DNA from 3 places in the Brevibacillus jepli genome. Region 1 is predicted to be linked to each of the others. Evidence: riboswitches for the same ligand, from Rfam matches in the RefSeq annotation. Region 1 holds a riboswitch; each other region holds the start of a gene.

Region 1 (7,308 bases):
CCTGAATCATCCTGACGATTTCACTAATGCGCGCTACATTCGGGTCGGGGTTCGGCAAGTGTTCTAATAGAAAGGCTTCTACCCGTTTAACCATTTGCTCATCATCGGACAGGCTCAGCACTTCAGCTTCTAACGGCTCTGTCGTAACACCAAACACTGCTTCCAGACTCGTAGAAGTGCCGCTGAGCTTTGACACAGGTGCATTCAGAAAAGGATAAAAACCTCCCGGCGTGAATTTCACCCCGAAAACCTGACCTTGCCCCTCTAACAGATGCGAGGAAGTCGTACGGGCTACACCAAAAATGCCAGTTGCTCCTTTTTCAAACACCAGATTCACATTGGGGTGAGCCAGTACTGTTTGTGAGTAGGGTTGCTCTGTACGCAAATCCCACCGCACGATCCAGTAGTGCTGCACGAAATAGCTGATTGCTGCAGATGGCTCATATCTGACAAGCGAAAATTTCTTCTGTCCGATCAAGGCATGCAGAACACCCTTTGGGAGCTTGGCAGTCTGATTATCCAAGACGCGTCCTCCTGTCGTGTTTTTACAATACACACTACCAAAATCTTCTTATAGTAAGAATAGTAGTTGGGAGAACCGATTACAATTCCCAAATGAAAAATTCAGGAGGTAAAACGATGGATCTTCGATTTGATTTCTATATTGGTGCTACACCAGAGCAAGTCTGGCATGTCCTTACTTCCGATGAAGGCGTGCAGAGTACTTTCTTCGGTTGTACGATCCGTTCGACTTTTCAAGTAGGGGACGAGTTGGCTTATGTTGGTCCTGGAAAAGACGGTGACGAGACGGTGCATGTTTACGGAAAGTTTTTGCAGCTGGAACCAAATCGCATTTTCAGTTTTACTGAACATCCTGGTCCTACCTACTACGAGAATCATGCGGAATTGGAGTCTCGCGTCACGATTACCTTAGAACCGATTGGCGGCTGCACCAAGCTGACCCTGATCCAGGATCAATGGACAAAGAACCACCCCTCCCACGCAAGCGCCAGCAGCAATTGGCCGATGATGCTATCCGCGATCAAGACGTATGCGGAGACAGGCAAAACACTTGATTTTGGCTACTAAAAACAAAAAACAAATCCCGAGACCAGGCATTGTCCTGTCCTCGGGATTTTTGTTAGTAACGTTATTGCGTCATTTCTGCCCACTTCAGGTCAATAAATCCGAGTCCATCCACCTGAACGCCTTTCACCTTTTCACTTTGCACCCATACATCGACATCCGTGAACAGTGGGATCAGAGGCATGGCATCCATGAAGATTTGCTCAGCTTCTGCAAACAGCTGCTTGCGCTTCTCTGCGTCCGTTTCTACCGCAGCTTGCTTCAGCAGCTCTTGATAGCGCGGATCTTCCCAGCCCGTGTCGTTGTTTCCTCCTGTTTTCTCACGGAACATTTCCAGGTAGTTCATCGGATCGTTAAAGTCTGCATTCCAGCCAATACGACCAATCTCATAATTGAGTTCATGCAAATCCTGCAAGTGAACGGCGAACTCTTTCACCATGAGCTTTACTTCAATGCCAAGCTTTTGTTTCCATTGGTCCTGAATCGCTTCGGCAATTTTCTTGTGTCGATCGGTTGGATTGTAGGACAGCGTGATGGTTGGCAGCTTTGTCAGGTTAAGCTCCTTCATGCCTTCTTCCAACAGCTTTTTCGCCGTTTCTACATCGTTATCCTTGAAGTAGCCATCCTTATTGATAATCATGGATTGCGGCAGCATCCCCATCGTTGGTACTTGACCAACTTGGGTGATGTTGTCTACGATCGTCTGACGATCAACTGATAAGGACAATGCTTTACGAATCTTCACATTGCTGAGCGGCCCTTTTGTCGTATTCATCTTGTACCAATACATGGTCGCTTTTGGATGGACAACCAGCTTGCCCGCTTCCTTCAGGGATGGAATCGCATCGGTTGGAAGTCCGCCGAGCGGTTGACCTGCCCAATCCAGCTCACCGTTTTCGAACATGGACAGGGCTGTATTATCATCCTCAATCATCGAGAACTCAATGCGACCCAGCTTCACTACGTCTTTATCCCAGTAGTGCTCATTCTTTTCGAGGACGATCTTGCTCTTGTGCTCCCACGCCGTCATTTTGAACGGACCGTTGCTCACGATCGTCGCTGCTTCTTTTGCCCAGTTTGGATTAGCTTCCACTACTTTTTGGTTAACCGGGTAGTAGGTGTAGAAAGCCGTCAGCTCCAGGAAGTATGGCGTTGGATTCTCCAGCGTGACTTCCAGTGTTTTGTCATCGATTGCCTTCGCACCGAGATCGTCAACCTTAGCTTTGCCTTCGTGAATCAGCTTCGCATTTTTAATGTAGTACAGCTGGTACGCATACTCAGCACCAAAAGTCTTGTCGAGTGCACGCTTCCAGGCAAACACGAAGTCATGTGCTGTTACTGGATCACCATTGCTCCATTTGGAATCGCGGAGCGTGAACGTATACACCAGTTTGTCATCCGAGAGCTTTACATCGGACGCTACCGAATTAATGGGCTTGGAATTCTCATCGAAGCGAGTCAAGCCGTCAAAGGTAGCACGAACAATAGCTCCTGAGGTGGCATCCTTCGCAAGACCGGGGTCCGCTGTGGATGGCTCACTTGTAATATTCGCCCGAAATACCTGTGCTTTTGCATCTGCAGGCTTTTGGGCAGGCGTTGTTGTTCCTTGTGCAGGTGGGGCTGTAGTTGTCTGTCCTGCAGGCTGTGTACCTGTGGAGCATCCAGCCAATACGCTTCCGGCAACCAGCATCGCGCCAAGAAACACTTTAAAATTTAGTTTCATCTGAATATTCCCCCTTATCTATATTTTCTCATATCAACCACAATATACTCGACTGGAAAAGTCTTGAAAACGGGGTTAGGATAGATTTAACTAAATTTTATAAAAATTCATTATATTATAAACAAAAATAAAACCCGACCAGCTTCTTGAGCCAGTTGGGTTTCGTTGATCGATCAATTATTATTTTTTCTTTAGAACGCTGGAATAATCGCGCCTTTGTATTCATCTTCAATGAACTTTTTCACTTCAGGTGAGTTCAGTTCTTTCACCAGCTTTTGAATCGCTTCGGAATCCTTGTTGTCAGGACGAGCTACGAGGAAGTTCGCATATGGTGATTCTTTGTCTTCAATAAACAGAGCATCTTTGGTTGGAACGAGCTTTGCTTCCAGCGCATAGTTGGTGTTGATCAATGCCAGATCTACTTCTTCCAGAACGCGTGGCAGCATTGCTGCTTCTACTTCTTTGAACTTCAGGTTTTTCTTGTTCTCAACAACGTCTTTCACGGTACCGCTGATGCCAGCGCCTTCTTTCAGCTTGATCACGCCGTTTTTCTCCAGAAGTGCCAGTGCGCGACCGCTGTTTGTTGGATCGTTAGGCAGTGCGATAGTTGCACCATCAGCTAATTCATCCACAGATTTTACTTTTTTGCTGTAAGCGCCGAATGGCTCGATGTGTACTGCCACTACTGGCTCCAGGCTCATGTTTTGTCCTTTATTGAAGTCTTCCAGATAAGGCTTGTGTTGGAAGAAGTTAGCGTCGAGTTGTTTCTCGTTCAATTGAACGTTAGGTTGTACGTAATCGGTGAACTCTTGAATTTCCAGGTTCACGCCTTGTTCTTTCAGTTTTGGTTGAACCAGCTTCAAGATTGCTGCGTGTGGAACGGGAGAAGCGCCTACCTTCAATGTTACTTCCTGTTGTCCGCCTTGTGCGCCACCTTCAGCTGGAGCAGGTGCTGTTTCTGTTTTGCCTCCGCAAGCTGCCAAAGAAAATGCCAATACAGTAGAAAGTACAGATACGACTAGCTTTTTCATGAATGATTTCCCCCTTGCATGTATTTAGTCTTATTTTTAGAAAACCTATATGGAAAGATCCTACTTGCGGCTGAACTTGAGAACCAGACGGTCCCCCAGCGATTGTAAGATCTGTACCATCACCAGCAAAATAACAACAGTCACAATCATAACATCGGTTTGGAAACGCTGATATCCGTAACGGATCGCCAAGTCACCCAAACCACCACCGCCAATTACCCCAGACATTGCTGTGTAGGATACCAGCGTAACCGTCGTGATCGTAATACCCGCGATCAGGCCTGATCTTGACTCTGGCAAAAGAACATTCCAGACGATCTGCCAATTGGAAGCACCCATGGACTGAGCTGCCTCAATCACGCCTTTATCAATCTCACGCAAAGAGGTTTCCACCAAACGTGCGAAAAACGGAGCGGCACCGAACACCAGCGGCGGAATGGCACCAAGCACCCCGAGTGAGGTTCCTACGATCATTTTCGTCACAGGAATCAACAAGATCATCAAAATGATAAACGGTACCGAGCGCAATACGTTGACGATAAAGGATGCGATCGTATAAAAAGTGCGGTTTTGCAAAAGCTGCCCGCGTGACGTCAAAAACAGAATGATTCCCAGCGGCAAACCAATCAGGACGGTAAACAGGGTGGAAAAGCCGAGCATCGTGAGCGTATCCATCGTACCTTCGCCGATTTCAGCCCAATCCACATTTTCGAATGTCCAGTCCATTTATATCACCTCTACTTCCAAGCCACGTTGGCGCAGCATCTCGATGGTCTTTTGGTTCTGTGCAGCATCGCCTTCCAGCTCGATCACCAACTGACCATATGGCGTGTCCTTCATACGAGAAATGGTTCCCTGCAAAATGCTGAACACCGTACCGGTTTCTTGCATCGTTTGGAATAGGATCGGCTGGTACGTTTTTTCACCGAGGAAGGTGACACGAGCAATCGTGCGGTTCCCCGCGGCTTTTTCGTGCTCAACTGCTTCTCGCAGCTCAGTAGAATCCGCTACTTGTTCCACGAATTCTTGTGTCGTTGGATGCTGCGGACGAAGGAATACATCCAATACGTTACCCGACTCGACGATCTTACCTCCATCAATCACGCCAACACGATCACAAATGGAGCGAATGACGTGCATCTCGTGCGTAATCAACACAATCGTCAAGCCCAGCTTGCGGTTGATGTCCAAGAGGAGTGCCAGAATCGAGTTCGTCGTCTGCGGATCGAGGGCCGAGGTAGCTTCGTCACAGAGCAGCACTTTTGGATCATTCGCGAGCGCCCGGGCAATCCCGACACGCTGCTTCTGTCCGCCAGACAGCTGGGACGGATATTTGTCCTTATGTGCCTCCAAGCCAACCAGCTTCAACAGCTCTGTTACTTTCTTATCAATCTCTGCCTTCGGACGCTTTGCCAGCTTGAGTGGGAAAGCGACATTCTCGCCAACTGTCGAAGAAGACAGCAAGTTAAAGTGCTGAAAAATCATGCCGATTTCGCGGCGCTTTTCTTGCAGCTTCCTTTCATCCAGCTTCGTCAAATCGACGCCGTTAATAATAACTTCCCCCGAAGTAGGGCGCTCCAGCAAATTGATGCATCGGATTAATGTACTTTTTCCTGCACCGGAGTGTCCGATAATCCCGTATATTTCTCCTTTTTCTATGGAAAGGTCGATCCCCATTAACGCTGGGATGGTTTTACCCTGTACTTGATAGCTTTTATGCAAATGACGCAGTTGGATCAACACATCCACCTCCCGACCAAAATCTTTATGGCTCCTTAAAAAACGTAAAATCCCCTTTTTCATAAACGAAAAAGGGGCTGCAACGCAATGTATACGTTCGCATCCACCCTTCTCATCTATACAAGATCCACACGATCCTGTAGGAATTGGCACCGCGACGTTCATTCGAAAATGAACCGGCTGCCGGGCTTCATAGGGCCTGTCCCTCCGCCTCTCTTGATAAGAAAGATATCTACGTATAATGTTCGTTTTTTCTATTTCATGATGATACAAAACGGATTATATCCTTTTTAAAAATATCACGTCAATAGTAATAGCAGGAAAAGTTTTTTTAATCCATGACGCCATTGCGAATAATCGTTGACTTTACTTGAAAACGAAACGTGGCTTCCTTGAACATTTTTCTCCACTCGGCTTGCGTCATGTTTGCCATCCCTCTTCTATTTGCACGATACACCATCCCGAAACCAGCGGGATCGACATCCAGCCCCTGCAATTTGCGGACTATTTTTTGCAGCTCTTTTTCGATCTCTTCCTCCAATGCATGTTCCATGATTTTCATCAGCTTTGCATTCTCCAGCTTCAGCGGAAGAGTTAATTCCAATATCCGCGCATTTAATCGGATGTAAACATCAAAGACCGGGGGAGATACTTGAGTCAGCTCGATTTTTGATTGGCTGGCAATCGTGTCAAAGACAAGCTGCACATGGTCTTTTTTACTTCCGCGGCTCTTTTGCTCATCGCCAAAAATATGAGCAGGGACAGAAGTATCGTAGCTGCCAATGCTGAATTTTCCATGCATGAGCTTGATTAAAAAGGCTTCCTTGGGTGTGATCCACCCTACATAACGCTCCCCATGAAATAATGCGATACCTTTGATTTGCAGCTCATTTCCCTTTTTTGCAATGTACGGCATGATCGGGTCGATCCCTTTGTCATAATAAGCCCGAAAAAACTCATGCATGGTGGAAGACGGAATTTTTTCCCCTTCAATATTTTGCTCAATCATACGATATAGATAGATTCCGATATTGCCTTGTTCTGAATAGGGATACGTAAACATATCATAGGTTTCGCCTTCAAATACGCAAAGATAAACCCTGCTGGAAATAGAGGAATCCCGATATAACGTGTCAACGATACTGCCAAGTCCACGTTTTGCCAGGTTTTCACTATAGAGTGCGACACGAATCTGCCCGCCCAACACTTTTTTATCTGATTGTAAATTAATCCGATCCCGAATACCTTTGCTCGTTTCACCGGTGGCTGAGAACAGCTGTATCTTTTGTTTGGCCTCTGGATTAATCGAGGGCATGATCGCTGTCCCACGAATGTTTCCATCCTTTAACAGATCATAGCCAACAGCCGTGGCGAGTCCTGTCTCATCAAAAATTTGCCGATCTGTACAGCCTGCCATGATGAGGACACTAGAACACCACACCGCAAAAAGCCGTTTGGATAATCGTATCCAATGTTTTCGATCAGGCAGCATCAGGCACTCTCTCCTTTGCTGGTTGGTTTCGCCCGTTGCCTTCGCTGCTTCAGCAAGACCATGAAGTACAAAAAATAAGGGTACACGTAAATCATGTACAGGGTTATTTGGGAGAATAAATTCGTCATCCGGCTCATCTCCTGCCTGGACAATAGCGTCAAGGAAGCTACATAAATCACGGGTATAATCCAATACAACGAATGACGCAGGTTGAATCCGAACAAGCGCTTGAGTCC
Region 2 (7,308 bases), on a different contig from region 1:
CTTACTTAGTATTATAACCCGATTGTACCTACCCGAGAAAGCAGAAGTGGTGACCAGCTACACTTCCATCAAAATGGTCAGGATCATTGGATTTCGGCCTGTTTTTTCGTAAATGAACGGCTTGATCACTTCATTAATCTGCGACTTCAGCTCAGACCATTCCTTGATTTTCTTATCCAATGCTTCCTGCAGACGTCCACGAACGAGCTGTGTCGCTTCCTGAATCAAGGATTCCGAACCTCGTACGTATACGAAGCCGCGGCTGACGATATCTGGTCCCGTCAAAATTTTAAAGTTCTTCATATCGAGGCTGACAACCACGACCATCAAGCCATCCTCAGCCAAATGCTTGCGATCGCGCAGGACGATATTGCCCACGTCGCCGATACCACTGCCATCAATGAGGACAATCCCTGCTTGTACCTTGCTGAGCCACGCTTTTTCGCGGTTGCAGTTCAGCACTTCGCCGTTGTCCATAATAAAGATGTTGCTCTCCTCGATCCCAACCTGTTGGGCCAGCTTCGAGTGAGTCTTGAGCATCCGGTATTCCCCGTGGATCGGGATGAAATATTTCGGACGAATGAAGTTGAGCATGAGCTTCAACTCTTCGCTGCTACCATGGCCCGATGCGTGAATATCAAATTCGTGACTCAATACGACGTTGGCACCTGCACGGTACAGCTTGTCTATCGTGCGGCTTACGTTAATCGTGTTGCCCGGAATCGGAGATGCAGAAATGATCACCGTATCTTCCGGATAAATGGAAACAGTACGATGCGATCCGGAAGCAATCCGGGTCAACGCTGCCATCGGCTCACCTTGACTGCCCGTGCAAATAATCAGCACCTGGTTGTCTGCGTAGTTGTCGATGTGCTTAATATCAATCAGCATGCCCTCTGGCATCTGGATATAGCCCAACTCTTGTCCAATCAAGAAAACCTTTTCCATACTCCGGCCAATGACCGCTACTTTGCGATTGCACTGCTCGGCAGCATCTACCACCTGTTGCAGGCGATGCACGTTAGAAGCGAAGGTAGCGAGAATAATGCGTCCACGCGCTTTGCGCACCACATCGAGAATCCCTTCCCCTACCGATCTCTCTGACATCGTAAAGCCAGGCCGTTCACTGTTCGTACTGTCGGACAAGAGGGCCAAGACATCACCGGTCGCACCAAAACGTGCAATTTTCCCGTACTCCGTTGTCTGTCCGACTGGTGTCATGTCAAACTTGAAGTCACCCGTGTGAATGACCATTCCCTCTGGTGTATGGAGCACAATTCCCAGGGAATCAGGGATACTGTGGTTCGTCCGGAAGAATGTCGCCTTCAGCTTGGCAAAAGGGATTTCCGTATCTTCCGAAATGGGAATCAGCTTCACTTCATTTTGCAAACGGTGCTCTTCCAGCTTCGCCTTAACCAAGCCCAGGGTCAGACGACCACCATAAATTGGCACCTTGATTTGCCGTAAAATATAAGGAATCGCACCAATGTGATCCTCATGTCCGTGCGTTAACAAAAGTGCTTTGATCTTGTGCTGGTTGTCCACTAAATACGAAACATCCGGGATAACCAGATCAATACCGAACATTTCATTCTCGGGGAATTTCACCCCGCAGTCAATGATGATGATTTCGTCCTCATACTCGACGCAGTACATATTTTTTCCGATCTCGCCGAGGCCGCCCATCGCGAAAATCTTAACGTCGCTCAAACTCTTTCCTCCTAACATCGTCGTGCATGATTATGGGAACCCGAACCAAGCATGCCATTCTTATTATATCACAACGGAAGACGTTCGTTTCACACAGTCTTGTCAATTGATACACATTCATCTTCGGTCAATAATCGAATACTGATACTCCAAACCGGTAACTCGTTCATCAGTAACGACACTTGCTCTTGCCCAAAAGTCTTTGGCGTGGGAATCTTCCGTCCATACCTCCGTGATTTCGCCTGAAGCGAGCTCCAGTGGCTTTGCCTCGATTTCTTTTAAGACTGCGCCGCTTTTGTTTTGCAATCGCAGCTTCAAATCGATCTCCATCGGCTTATCCGATTGATTCCGAACCAGGATCAGACTGGTATAAGGATACCCGGCACAATTTTTGGTACAGTCTTGTCTGCTGTATACGATGGCGAGATCAATCGGCTTCTCATTATCCAGCTCCGCGGAATTCCATCGATCTTTTGCTTTTTGTACCACTGTGACGTACTCCATCTTCTTCAGAAATGGTCCCATTCCTAAAAAGGCTGCCGCAAAAAAGCTAAACAAGCCAAAGGCTGTGCAAAGAAAGACAAGATTCATCTTCCAAAACTGCTTTCTCATCATAAACAAAAAAACAATGTACATGAGAATAAAAACAAACACCAACAGGATACAAAAGTATAAAAATACCTCCAGTTCAGACTCCGTAGGAAGAACCGGAATGCCATACCTCACTTGCCAATATACATTCGCGACGAAGCAGCCTCCATAAATCAAAACCGCCGAACCAATCGTAAGCCCCCACTTTTTCCAGAACGGTGGCTTTTGAAATATCGCCGCAAGAACCCCACACAAAAGGGGAACGGCAAATAAAGGAATGAGCAAGTAATGCATGAAATACCCCCCGTACTCATTGTCATTATTTTCTACGAATGATATTCCGAAAAGTCTTCAAAATACATGACAAACCATCTAGAAAAAGAAAGGGATAATGAGATGGAAGCCGTTCGACGTATTCTTCGCTCTCGGTACATCATGTCTCTTCTTTCCACAGGGCTTGTGTTGCTCCTGCTCCAGCCCCTACCTATTAGTGCGCAGCCATCGTATGCAAAATGGGGAAGACTGGCGATGCAAGAAACTATGAAACGATATCCCAATGCGCAAATCGTGGACTACTTGCACGTCGGACGAATACAAAAAACACCCACCACGTCGGAAGAGACGTTTAAGCTCTTGCTTCAAGAAGGCAATCGCAGGTGGGCGCTACTCGTTCATATTGAATTCGTGAATCATACCGAAGATGTCGTGAGCATCTCTTATGAGGAAACTACTTAATCAAAACTAGTCAGCAAGTAGTTCCATTTCTTTCATCATGACTTCCATGTCCATATCGGCTGCCATCCCGTACGCGCGGCGCATGTTTCCGTCGCCATCCACGAGGAACATGCGAGCCGTATGGGCATAGGAACCGTCTGGATTCTTCATAACCATCATGCCAAAATCCTTCGTCACTTTCTCTACAGCCGCAGCGTCCCCACGCAGGAACTTCCATCCGCTCTGGTCCGCCTTGAATTTGGCTGCGTATTCCTGCAAGACTTCAGGCGTATCATTGTCAGGGTCAAAGGAAACGGAAATAAACTCCACTTTATCTCCAAACAGTCCCTTTTCCTTTAATTGATCCTGCAGCTTGGCCATGTTGTACGTGGTCGCAGGGCAAATATCCGGGCACTTGGTAAACATAAATTCTACCAGACGTACCTTACCAGCGCTTTCTGAAAATTTATAAGTAGTACCATCACTATTGTCTAAGTTGAAGTCCGCGATGGGCTTCAATACCTCGATTTTTTCCTGTGTCATATACTTATAACCAAATACTCCGACGATAGCCAAAATGATAACACCAGCTAATATAGTGAACCAATGGCGCTTCATACCTGATTCCTGCTGTAATTGTGTTCCTTCACTCACGAGCTGCTTCCTCCCTGCTTGTCCAATGTGTGTCTGCCTCCTCCTCACGCGCTGGAGGCAAACACACCGCTTCTATATACTACCGTTCAATTTCACCTGGCCATGCGAGCATGCCGCCAACCATATTCGCCACGTCATAACCGTGGGCGCTCAAATACTCTGTAGCATTATGGCTTCTGGCACCACTTCGGCAAACCATCACGACCGGAATGTCCTTATCCAGCTCTTCCATACGATGCGGCAAAAAACCGAGCGGGATCAGCTTTGCCTCTTTGATATGACCTGCATTCCACTCATCGACTTCGCGTACATCAATAACCTGCAGTTCTTCCTTGGCTTCCAGCTTTTCCAACAGCTCTTGTGGCGTAATTTCTTTTACTCCATTGCTCATCGTGATTTATCCTCCTATATATGTACGATTAGATCAGTTATAACCACCTCCATGATATCACACGCTTTTTTTATTTTCTAACGGGAAGAGAGCGTTTGCACACCTAGCCTCACTCCTGCGCGAATGCTCCGTATTTTCTATCTTTATCCTATCACAAACCACCTATTTCGCCCCTGCGGTAGCCACACCGGATGTGAACAGCTTGGGGCAAAACCGTTACAATTTGAAGGCAAAGGTTGCCAACCCCATCCATATATACATAAAAACCTCCCTGATAACTGTATATTCCACATTGACAGAGAGGGATTATTTTCTTACAATTACGACAACAATTAATTTCATCAAGAGCGGTGGAGGGACAGGCCCTACGAAACCCGGCAACCAGCAGGCTATCTGCATGGTGCCAATTCCTGCAGAATCCAATGATTCTGAGAGATGACAAATGCCCGTGAATGACCGGAGCCTTCTTCTTCTCAGGAGAATGCTCCGTTTTTTTATTATCCTATTTTCCATAGAAAAAGGAGAGATGATCATGTCCGACCAACAACAATGGAAGCCAGAAACACTCGCTGTACACGGGGGGCAGGAGGTTGACCCTGCAACAGGATCACGTGCTGTCCCGATCTATCAGACGACCTCCTACGTCTTCCGTGATACGGAGCATGCCGCCAATTTGTTCGGCTTAAAAGAGTTCGGTAACATCTATACACGCATCATGAATCCAACTCAAGATGTATTTGAAAAGCGCGTTGCCCTACTCGAAGGTGGCGTTGGCGCATTGGCGACCGCATCCGGGCAAGCTGCCATAACGTTTGCCATCTTGAATATTGCGCATGCAGGGGACGAGATCGTCGCTTCCAGCAGCCTGTACGGCGGTACCTACAACCTGTTCGCCCACACACTCCCCCGCCTCGGTATTAAGGTTCATTTCGCTGATCAATCCAATCCCGAAAATTTCCGTGCACTCATAAACGAACGGACAAAAGCTGTTTTTTGCGAGACCATCGGCAATCCGCGCATTGACGTCGCTGATATCGAAGCAATCGCCAATATTGCCCACGAAAATGGCGTGCCTTTGATCGTGGACAACACCTTCGCAACTCCGATTTTGTGCCGTCCTTTCGAGCATGGGGCCGATATTATCGTGCACTCCACAACCAAATTTATCGGTGGCCACGGAACGGCCATTGGCGGTATCATCGTAGACTCTGGAAAATTCGACTGGAACAATGGAAAATTCCCGGGCCTGACCACTCCAGACCCAAGCTACCATGGCGTCGTCTATACCGAAGCTGTCGGTCCACTCGCGTATATTATCAAAGCACGCGTCCAGCTCCAGCGAGATATTGGAGCAGCAGTCGCCCCGATCAATTCCTTCTTGTTCCTCCAAGGATTGGAGACCTTGCATCTGCGCATCGAGCGGCATAGCCAGAACGCCTTGGCTGTAGCACAATTCCTCGCGAATCACTCTGCAGTCGAGTGGGTGAGTTATCCGGGGCTTGCGTCAGACTCCCATCATGAATTGGCACAAAAATATTTGCCAAAAGGCGCTGGAGCGATTCTGACCTTTGGTATTCGTGGTGGTCTTGAGGCAGGAAAGACTTTGATCGAGTCTGTGAAGCTGTTCTCCCATCTGGCGAATGTCGGGGACTCCAAGTCACTTATCATTCATCCAGCCAGCACAACACATCAGCAGATGACGGAAGAGGAACAGGTGGCTGCCGGCGTGACCCCTGGACTGATCCGCCTATCAGTCGGTACAGAATCCATCGACGATATCATTTCTGATTTGGAGCAAGCATTGCAGCGTGCGTCGCAATTATCTACGGTTGGATAATAGCGAACATATAATAATAGAAGAAGCACGTAGCTCCCTGACAGAGTTACGTGCTTCTTTGCTTGTATTACAATTCTGATCCTTTGCCTTGGAACGCTTCCAGATTCCACGTAAGGCTTAAGCTGTCGCCCTGGAATACGTTCTGATCCTTGCCGTTTTCTTTAAAGATGAACTTTCATTGCGATCGTATCCTCATCGCCCACCGGGAGCTTCTTCAAGCTCGTGTACAGGGTCGAGATGTCAGGTGACTGGCCGTTGGTTGTTTTCCGTTGCAGCTCTCCCAAGGATTCGTTTAACAAAATAACTTGTCCATCACTCGTCAAAAACTCTACATACAAATGGTCGCCGAAGTCTTCTGTACCGTTGTCACCCTTTGCGTCCGTTACGGTGTATTTGGAATGCATCAGTACTTTTTCGATGTCCAGTGTTCCGGAGTTCTTAATGGTAAAGTAGCGAACCATATAATCTCCCGGCTTGATGTTTTTCACATCATACACCACTTGCTTGTTCACGGATAAATCGAGCGTGCCAGCAGCGAATGTATTGTTGACCACTTCTTGGTCGCTGAAGTAAGCAAAGGTTGCTCCTCCTACCAAGGCGCTACCTACGCCCACTGCCGCGAGTGCGAGCATAAACTGACTCTTCCACTTTTTCATAGGTCATCTCCTCATTTGTAAAACGAAGGTGGGAAGCTCCCACCTTCGTTTACCATCGATTTATCGTTTATCCTAGATTTCTTTTCCTTTTGTTTGTGTAGCATCAAATGTCCAATCCAATTTGACCGAGTCACCTTGGAATACGTTTTGATCTTTATCGTTTTCAACGAATTCGATTTCAACGCGGATATCATCAATTTCTTTTGGTTTCAGCAATTCACCAGTGCGCTCAAAAAGAGACTTCAGGAGGTCAGGACGATCTTTCCCTTGTTTTGACTGCAATTCTGCGAGTGTATCCGACCAAACGATTGTGTCTCTGTTATCGATGTTATAAATAATATTTACTCTCAGATGTTTGCCCAGATCTTCTCCGGCGTTGTTATTATTTGCATCTGTCACTGTGTACTTGGAAGTCAAGAACACATTTTGAATGTCTAACGTTCCGTTGTTTGTGATCTTGTAAGATCTTTTTGCTTTATCTCCTGGCTTCATGTGCTTGAGGTCAAATACTACGCTAGGGCTGACTGCCAGATCCAAAGTACCTGCTGCAAAGGTGTTTTCCACTTTCTCTTGATCACTGAAGTATGCAAAAGTTCCGCCGCCGATCAGTGCTGCACCCAAACCTACTGAAGCCAACGTTACTGCGAATTGTTTCTTCAAATTCATTGGATAATTCCTCCTATGGGATGATTGCTTTTCGTTGTGGCACCCCGTATTTGGTGTGCCTTACACTTACAATCTTACTGATTTCGCCC
Region 3 (7,308 bases), on a different contig from region 1:
ACACATTCCGTATGGATTCGGCATCGTACACAGGCTGCGTCATAATGTAATCCGCGCCTGCCTCGACCTTCTTTTCCAAACGGGCAACAGCAGCATCCATATTTCGAACATTCGGGTTAAACGCAGCACCCACGATGAACTGTGCTTTTTGTTTTAACGGTCGTCCCGAGAACGAAACGCCTTCGTTCAACTGCTTCACCATGCGAATCAGATCAAATGACGTCACATCAAATACCGAGCTGGCACCCGGCAAATCACCAAAGCGCGAGGGGTCACCTGTAATCACCAATATTTGGTCGATCCCCAATGCATGCAGCCCCATCAAGTGCGATTGTTGTCCGATCAGGTTGCGGTCGCGGCAAGCGATATGCAAAAGCGGATCGATTCCGTGCCTGCCCTTCATGAGTGCCCCCAGAGCCATATTGCTCATCCGCACTGTTGCCAGCGAGTTGTCCGCAAGCGTAATGGCATCTGCTCCGGCCTTGTGAAGCTCGCAGCATCCATGGAGAAACTGATCAGCATCCAAATCACGCGGCGGATCAAATTCAACGATGATCGTCGTTGCGGTTTTTACCCGTTCGACAATGCTCGGTTTATCCCTCTCACGCGTATTCTGCACAGAAATCAACGGACGATCTCCTGGTACGATGGTCGGATTCACACGCGCTTGCGGCTCGAGTGACTCGAGTGCATCCGCAATCGCCTTCACGTGTGCTGGAGTGGTTCCGCAGCATCCACCAATCAGTCGTACGCCCTGCTCACGCAAGCGAAGCGCACTCTGGCCGAAATATTCAGCTGATGATTTAAAGGCGTATTCTCCGTCAGTCATTCCCAATCGACCTGCATTCGGGAAAACAGACAAGAGTGTATCTTCTGGAATCACCGTATTTTCAAACGAACGGAGTAATTCCGCAGGACCTAGGCGACAGTTTAGTCCGATTACATCAGCACCTGCGGCTTTCAGTTCGGAAAAAGCATCTGTCAATGCGTAGCCATCACGCGTACGCCCTACTTCCAAGGTAGCTAACTGGGCGATTACCGGTACATCTGTTAATGGACGAATCACTTCGATAGCCAGAAGCAGCTCCTCCAAGTCCAGGAACGTCTCCAGAATAATGCCGTCTACACCAGCGTGTAACAAAGCAATTGCCTGTTCCTCATACTGATCACGGTACTCATCCAAAACCTTTTTCTTCACCCGTCCAGCCAAAATCGAGCCGATGCTTCCTGCTACATATGCATCATCCTGCGCTGCTTCTCGTGCAATGGCTACTGCGAGTCGGTTAATTCGCGCTACCTTATGCTCCAAGCCGTATCTGCTCAAGGCTTCTCGGTTAGCAGAATACGTATTTGTCTCCAAAAAACGCGCACCGGCCTGATAGTACGATGTATGAACTTCATGAACCAATCGAGGATTGGACAAGCACAGCTCCTCAAAACTGACACCAACCGGGACGCCCAGCCCGTGCAGCTGGGTCGCCATCGCTCCATCTCCGACTAGCAGGTGGTCTTTCAAATACGCTCGTAAATCTTTCTTGCTCGTCGTCAACTCAATCCCTTCTCTCCCGTTTACATTTATCTTTAGACTTCAAAAATAGATGGACCTGCATTGAAGTACCGCGCTTCTGGGTGAGCAAATACCATTGCCGATACGGAAGCCTCTGGCTCCATCATGAAGCCCTCTGTCAACTGAACACCGATATCCTCCGGACGAAGCAGACGGAACAACTGCGCCTGATCCTCCAGGTTCGGGCAAGCAGGATAACCGAAGGATACACGAATCCCCTGATATCTGGCACCGAAGCGTTCCAGCATCGTCATCTCGACCGGGTCCGGTATTCCCCACACGTCACGCATGACGTGGTGAATGCGCTCAGCGAATGCCTCTGCAAGCTCAAGAGCCAAAGCTTGGAGGACGTGAGAGCGCAAGTAATCGCCACGCTCTTTTAGCTCTGTAGACTTTTCACGAATCCCTCCACCAGCTGTTACGGTGAGGAATCCAACATAATCCATTTCGTTGCTCTCCACTGGTCGTAAGAAATCGGAGAGGCATAGATGTGGTTCTTCCAGCTGACGCGGGAACGAGAAGCGCTCCAGCAGCTTGCTGTGGTCTTTTGGATCATAAACCAAAATGTCGTTGCCATCTGACTGTGCCGGGAAGAACTGATACACACCGTGTGTCGTAATGGTTCCTTTTTGCTTCGCTTCATTTAATAGTTCTTCTACGATGCCATACAGCTCCAGTACTTTCTCGTCGCCTGCTTCTATCAATCTATCCACATTTCCACGTACACCGAGATGCTTTCCGAGAAGCATCCGCAGATTCAAGTACGGCTGAAGGTGGCTGATCGGATATTGTCGCAGGACATGGCGATCACAATCTGGCGGCAGATGAATCGGGACTGTTCTGCTAATGGCTGAGCGAGCTGGCAAAGGTGCTTTTGTCTCCTCCACAACAGGCTGCTCTGTTGCGACTGCTTCTAACAAATGCTGCTGTTCCTCTACCAAGCGATCACGCTCTTCCGGATTTTGCAGACGATTGACGAGCTCCAGACCGTCCATGGCATCTTTTGCGTATAAAACGATACCGCGATATTCCGGTGCAATCCGGTTCGAGGTGAACTTGCGGGTTAAAGCCGCACCGCCAACCATCATCGGGACATCAATTCCTGCATCACGCAGGTCCTGTGCGGTAATGACCATTTGCTGTGCGGATTTTACCAAGAGCCCCGATAATCCGATTGCATCGGGCTTTTCTTCTCTGCATGCGGCAATCAATTGCTCTGGCGGTACCTTGATTCCTAGATTGACGACATTGTAGCCATTGTTCGATAAGATGATTTCCACCAGGTTTTTCCCGATGTCATGTACATCGCCCTTGACTGTCGCCAACAAGATTTTTCCCTTCGCAGCGGCATCGCTCTTTTCCATGAATGGCTCCAGAAACGAAACGGATGCTTTCATAACTTCCGCGCTTTGCAAAACCTCTGCGACGATAAGTTGATTGCCGTTGAACAGGCGACCGACCTCTTCCATCCCTGTCATCAATGGTCCGTTGATGATCTCCAGCGGTGCATATTTTTCCAAAGCCAGCTTCAGGTCTTCCACCAGACCATCTTTTGAACCCTCGACCACATAGCGGGCCAAGCGCTCCTCGACAGTCAACGAAGAGACTTCCACACTGACTTCCTTTTTCTTTTGGCGATAAAATTCTGTAAATGCCGCCAGCGTCTCATCATTCGTCTCGAAAAGCAGTGCTTCTGCCAGCCTTCTCTCGTCTTCTGGAATCGATGCGTAGCGCTCCAGCTTTTCCGTGTTCACGATGGCGTAATCGAGACCTGCGAGTGTCGTGTGGTACAAGAAGACCGCATTCAGTACCTCCCGTCCCGCTGCAGGCAAACCGAAGGAAACGTTACTGACACCAAGGATCGTCTTGCACGCAGGCATGGCCTGTTTGATCAAACGAATACCTTCAACTGTTTCTTTCGCAGAACCGATGTATTGTTCATCCCCTGTTCCTACTGGGAAAACGAGTGGATCGAAAATAATATCCTGCGGCTTTATTCCATACTGGTTCACGAGAAGGTCGTAGGAGCGTTGTGCAACCTCCAGCTTCTTTTCGCGTGTGACAGCCATACCCGCTTCCTCGATCGTACCAACGACAACAGCTGCACCAAACTTGTGAATGAGCGGCACCACTTCCTCAAAACGCTCCAGTCCGTCTTCCAGGTTGATCGAGTTGAGAATAGCCTTTCCTTGCGAATAGCGAAGTCCCAGCTCCATGACCTTGGCATCTGTCGAATCTATCATGAGAGGAGCCTTTACTTTTTTCACGATGAACTGTAGGAATTTTTCCATATCTTCGTATTCATCGCGATCCGGGTCAGCCAAGCATATATCGATGACGTGTGCTCCACGCTTCACTTGGGCTCGGGCAATATCAGATGCTTCTTCATAGTGGCCACCCGCGATCAGATCACGGAACTTTTTGGAGCCGATGACATTGGTTCTCTCCCCTACAAGTAGAGGACGATTGTCATCCTCGACATAAACAACATCGATCCCGGAGACGACACTCAGCGGGTCTACAGCTGCGCTGCGCGGCTTGCAGTCTTTCAATGTTTCCGCCATGGCTCTGATATGGTCTGGCGTCGTTCCGCAGCAACCACCCGCAACATTTATCCAGCCCTGTTCAGCGAATGCGCGCATTTTGGAAGCCAGTCCTTGGGGCGTTTCATGGTAATGACCGTTCTCGTCAGGCAATCCTGCGTTCGGATAGCAGCTGACTGCACAGTGGGCGAGCCCCGACAGCGTCCGCAAATGATCACGCATGAATTCCGGTCCCGTCGCACAGTTCAGACCAATCGAAACTGGCTGTAAATGCTCCAAGGAGAAATAGAAGGCCTCGATGTTCTGACCCGCCAGCGTCGTGCCCATCGGTTCAATTGTCCCTGACAGCATCACCGGGATTTCTGTCTCGAGCTCTGCAAAAGCCTTGCGAATACCGATTCCTCCAGCCTTGACGTTTAGCGTATCCTGTGAGGTTTCCAAAAGCAGAACATCAGAGCCGCCGAGAATCAAGCCTTTTGCCTGACGATAGTACGCCTCGACCAGCTCATCGAAAGTGACACCGCCTGTTAACGCAAGAGTTTTGGTCGTAGGTCCCATCGCTCCTGCGACAAAACGCGGCCACTCCTCCGTAGAATAGGCATCCACCGCTTCTCTGGCCAAGCGGGCAGCCGCTATATTGATTTCAAGGTCTTTATCAGCCACATCGTACTCAGCTAATACGATCGAAGCAGCACCAAACGTATTCGTCTCAACGATGTCTGCGCCCGCCTCCAAATATTTCTCATGGATCGAACGGATCACATCTGGTCTGGTCAGGTTCAGGAGTTCATTACAGCCATCATAGGCCTCACCGCCAAAATCATCTGCTGTCAGATTTGCCTGTTGAAGCATGGTGCCCATCGCACCATCCAGAATCAGAATTTTCCGGGAAAGCTGTTCGCGAAAAGTTGGTTTCATTGACGTGCCCCTTTTCTCCCTTGCATCGGCTTATTTCTCAGTAGTTCGGTACATAAAAAAATCCTCTTCTTTGAAAGAAGAGGATTTGTCAGCAGATACGAAAACGCCTGAGACATCCTCTTATCTTTCAAAGCACGTAGCTTTGCTGGAATTGGCACCGGATTTTTACCGGTTGCCGAGGCTTCATCAGGCCAGTCCCTCTGCCTCTCTGGATAAGAGTCGTACATTTGTCATTTAGTTGTTTTACGAATTGTCTTGAATGTTTGCAAGTATCTTAACACCCCCTTTGTCTCCCCGTCAATTGTGAATTGTCTATTTTTTACTGAGCCACTCCACTTACGCGCCCATTTTTGCATCAGTGGGCATCCGCCCAATCCAATATCGGCATTCGTGTATAGACTGGAGTATAACGGAAAGGAGGGGAAAGCAAGATGAGTACATCATTCTGCGGTAACGGATTTTTCGGTGACTGCTTCGCAATCGTGCTCGTGCTGTTTATCCTGTTGGTAATTATTGGGTGTTCGTGTGACGACTGTTAGATAAGTGATAAAAAAGGCTATCCCAAAAGCCATCAGGAATGGCTGCGGGATAGCCTTTTTTTCGTTTTTAGTTGGTAATGATCTCACCTGTCACAGCATCGATCGTCATTCTTTTATTCGCCAGTTTTTCGTCACTCCACGGCACATAAGCCAGCTTAGGCTGCGTTAATTGCTTCTGATCCACATCTTTTATCAAATAGACCAGCTTTAAAGGCATGACACGTAAATACTCCTCTACAGCCTTGTCCTTCGAGACGATGTTGCCTGCGGCAGGCAGCTCCACCAGTTCATGCGTCTCTCTAAAATTATGGAACTTCGTCACTTTGCCCGTCGAGGGATCGACCGTTACCGAATAGGCCGAATTTGGATTATCGTCGTCCAGTACAGGAATGCCGTCTTTGCTTATGAAATACTCGAATCCCCATTCTCCTGATGACACCGGATTCGCTTCGCCTGCATCCAAGACCTGCGCCAATTGTACTTCTGTTACGCCTGGATCGACGTATTTATGCAGGAAAGCCAGTGCTGCTGCTTCCGCTTGTTCGCGTTTGACTGTGACTTTCGTATCCGATCGCGGTGTTCCCAGTCCTACGACACTGCCTGTTTCTGCAATAACTTCTACACCGATATATTTGTCGTTTTTATCATTCCACACATATTCCTTGCGTCCATCGCGATCAATCGTACTCTCTCTGTAGGTCGAGTCATCTACCTGTATGCCAAATTCGGCTTGCAGCAGTGCTTTTGCCTCCTCCTTGGAGCGAACCTTGACGTAATCCTTCGGAGTTGAAATCGCATGGGCTTTCTTTGTATTCAACTGATCGTATGCGAGACCGTTGTTTCCCGTACCATACACAATTTTGCCGGTTGTCGCATCAATGTTCCACTCCGTTCCATCCTCTCGTCCCGCCAGCATGAAGGAAACACCAGGCGTGTACTCCAAGACAGGCTTGCCTTTTTCTACTTTTTCTCCGGAGCTGGTATCAAGCATTTGTACGTATCGAAGCTTCATGTGCTCACTCAGCTCTTCGATGGCGACCTTTTCAGAAACCGCAGTAGACACATCCGGGTACTGCGAAGCGTCGAATGTGACGGGCTCCTTATTGAAAAACAGGAGGTTACCAGCTTCATCTGTAGATATGCGTATCACATCAGATAATACCGGCAATCCGTTATGATAACGTTGGTACAAGCCTGGCTTGCTCTCGTCCGCCAGTCGATAATTCTCGCTATCTGCTCCGAGCAGCTTGCTCAGGAACTGACGCTCTTGCTCTTTGGCTTTTTCTCCTTCTGCTTTCTTTTCATCCTTCTTCTCAACGGAGTAGAATTCCAGGGCTTGCCCATTCCCAACGATACGAAGAGAAGCCTGGTGCCCTACCTTATTGACTTTCCCTACGTCCAGTGACATGCCATCGCTGTTCTTTGCTTTATCAAAAAGAAGAAGCGAATGGTTCATATCAGGCATAGCATCTGTCAGCTTGGTGAAAAAGGCTTGTTCACTCTTGTTTATACGCCCAAAAAACGCGACCTGCTCTTTGCTATTAACGCGAACAGACGTGATATCGAACGGAACAGGATGGCCATTTTCCATTCGTTGATAGTTAACGCTCATCCACTCGCCTTCTGCCCAATAGTCGTTGCGATAGACCTCTGTTCCTATGTGCCGATAGGCCTTGCTTTCCTCCCCCAAGAAATCTTGAAGGAATACACTCGCTACACTCTCAGCAGTCTTGGCTGAAGG

Evidence for each region. A riboswitch is a leader RNA that binds a small molecule or an ion and turns the genes downstream of it on or off. The one in region 1 is predicted to bind S-adenosylmethionine.
Region 2: it holds a riboswitch for S-adenosylmethionine, as region 1 does, so the genes downstream of both, AB1L17_RS26775 (homocysteine synthase) here and AB1L17_RS28545 (methionine ABC transporter ATP-binding protein) in region 1, are expected to answer to the same signal.
Region 3: it holds a riboswitch for S-adenosylmethionine, as region 1 does, so the genes downstream of both, metH (methionine synthase) here and AB1L17_RS28545 (methionine ABC transporter ATP-binding protein) in region 1, are expected to answer to the same signal.

What each region holds. Positions count from the first base shown of each region.
Region 1 is NZ_JBFEFW010000041.1:24,839-32,146, forward strand. Features, by position in the region: gene AB1L17_RS28520 (AraC family transcriptional regulator) at 1-523, opposite strand, end outside; gene AB1L17_RS28525 (SRPBCC family protein) at 640-1,089, shown strand; gene AB1L17_RS28530 (peptide ABC transporter substrate-binding protein) at 1,151-2,809, opposite strand; gene AB1L17_RS28535 (MetQ/NlpA family ABC transporter substrate-binding protein) at 3,001-3,840, opposite strand; gene AB1L17_RS28540 (methionine ABC transporter permease) at 3,901-4,566, opposite strand; gene AB1L17_RS28545 (methionine ABC transporter ATP-binding protein) at 4,567-5,580, opposite strand; SAM riboswitch class I at 5,690-5,806, opposite strand; gene AB1L17_RS28550 (Ger(x)C family spore germination protein) at 5,912-7,072, opposite strand; gene AB1L17_RS28555 (GerAB/ArcD/ProY family transporter) at 7,072-7,308, opposite strand, start outside.
Region 2 is NZ_JBFEFW010000034.1:54,230-61,537, reverse strand. Features, by position in the region: gene rnjA (ribonuclease J1) at 58-1,728, opposite strand; gene AB1L17_RS26795 (hypothetical protein) at 1,828-2,595, opposite strand; gene AB1L17_RS26790 (YqzG/YhdC family protein) at 2,662-3,036, shown strand; gene AB1L17_RS26785 (SCO family protein) at 3,043-3,669, opposite strand; gene AB1L17_RS26780 (rhodanese-like domain-containing protein) at 3,749-4,060, opposite strand; SAM riboswitch class I at 4,396-4,502, shown strand; gene AB1L17_RS26775 (homocysteine synthase) at 4,593-5,897, shown strand; gene AB1L17_RS26770 (TasA family protein) at 5,965-6,066, opposite strand; gene AB1L17_RS26765 (TasA family protein) at 6,059-6,553, opposite strand; gene AB1L17_RS26760 (TasA family protein) at 6,626-7,219, opposite strand.
Region 3 is NZ_JBFEFW010000003.1:116,964-124,271, reverse strand. Features, by position in the region: gene AB1L17_RS04350 (bifunctional homocysteine S-methyltransferase/methylenetetrahydrofolate reductase) at 1-1,549, opposite strand, end outside; gene metH (methionine synthase) at 1,582-5,028, opposite strand; SAM riboswitch class I at 5,146-5,247, opposite strand; gene AB1L17_RS04340 (YjcZ family sporulation protein) at 5,460-5,567, shown strand; gene AB1L17_RS04335 (YcdB/YcdC domain-containing protein) at 5,635-7,308, opposite strand, start outside.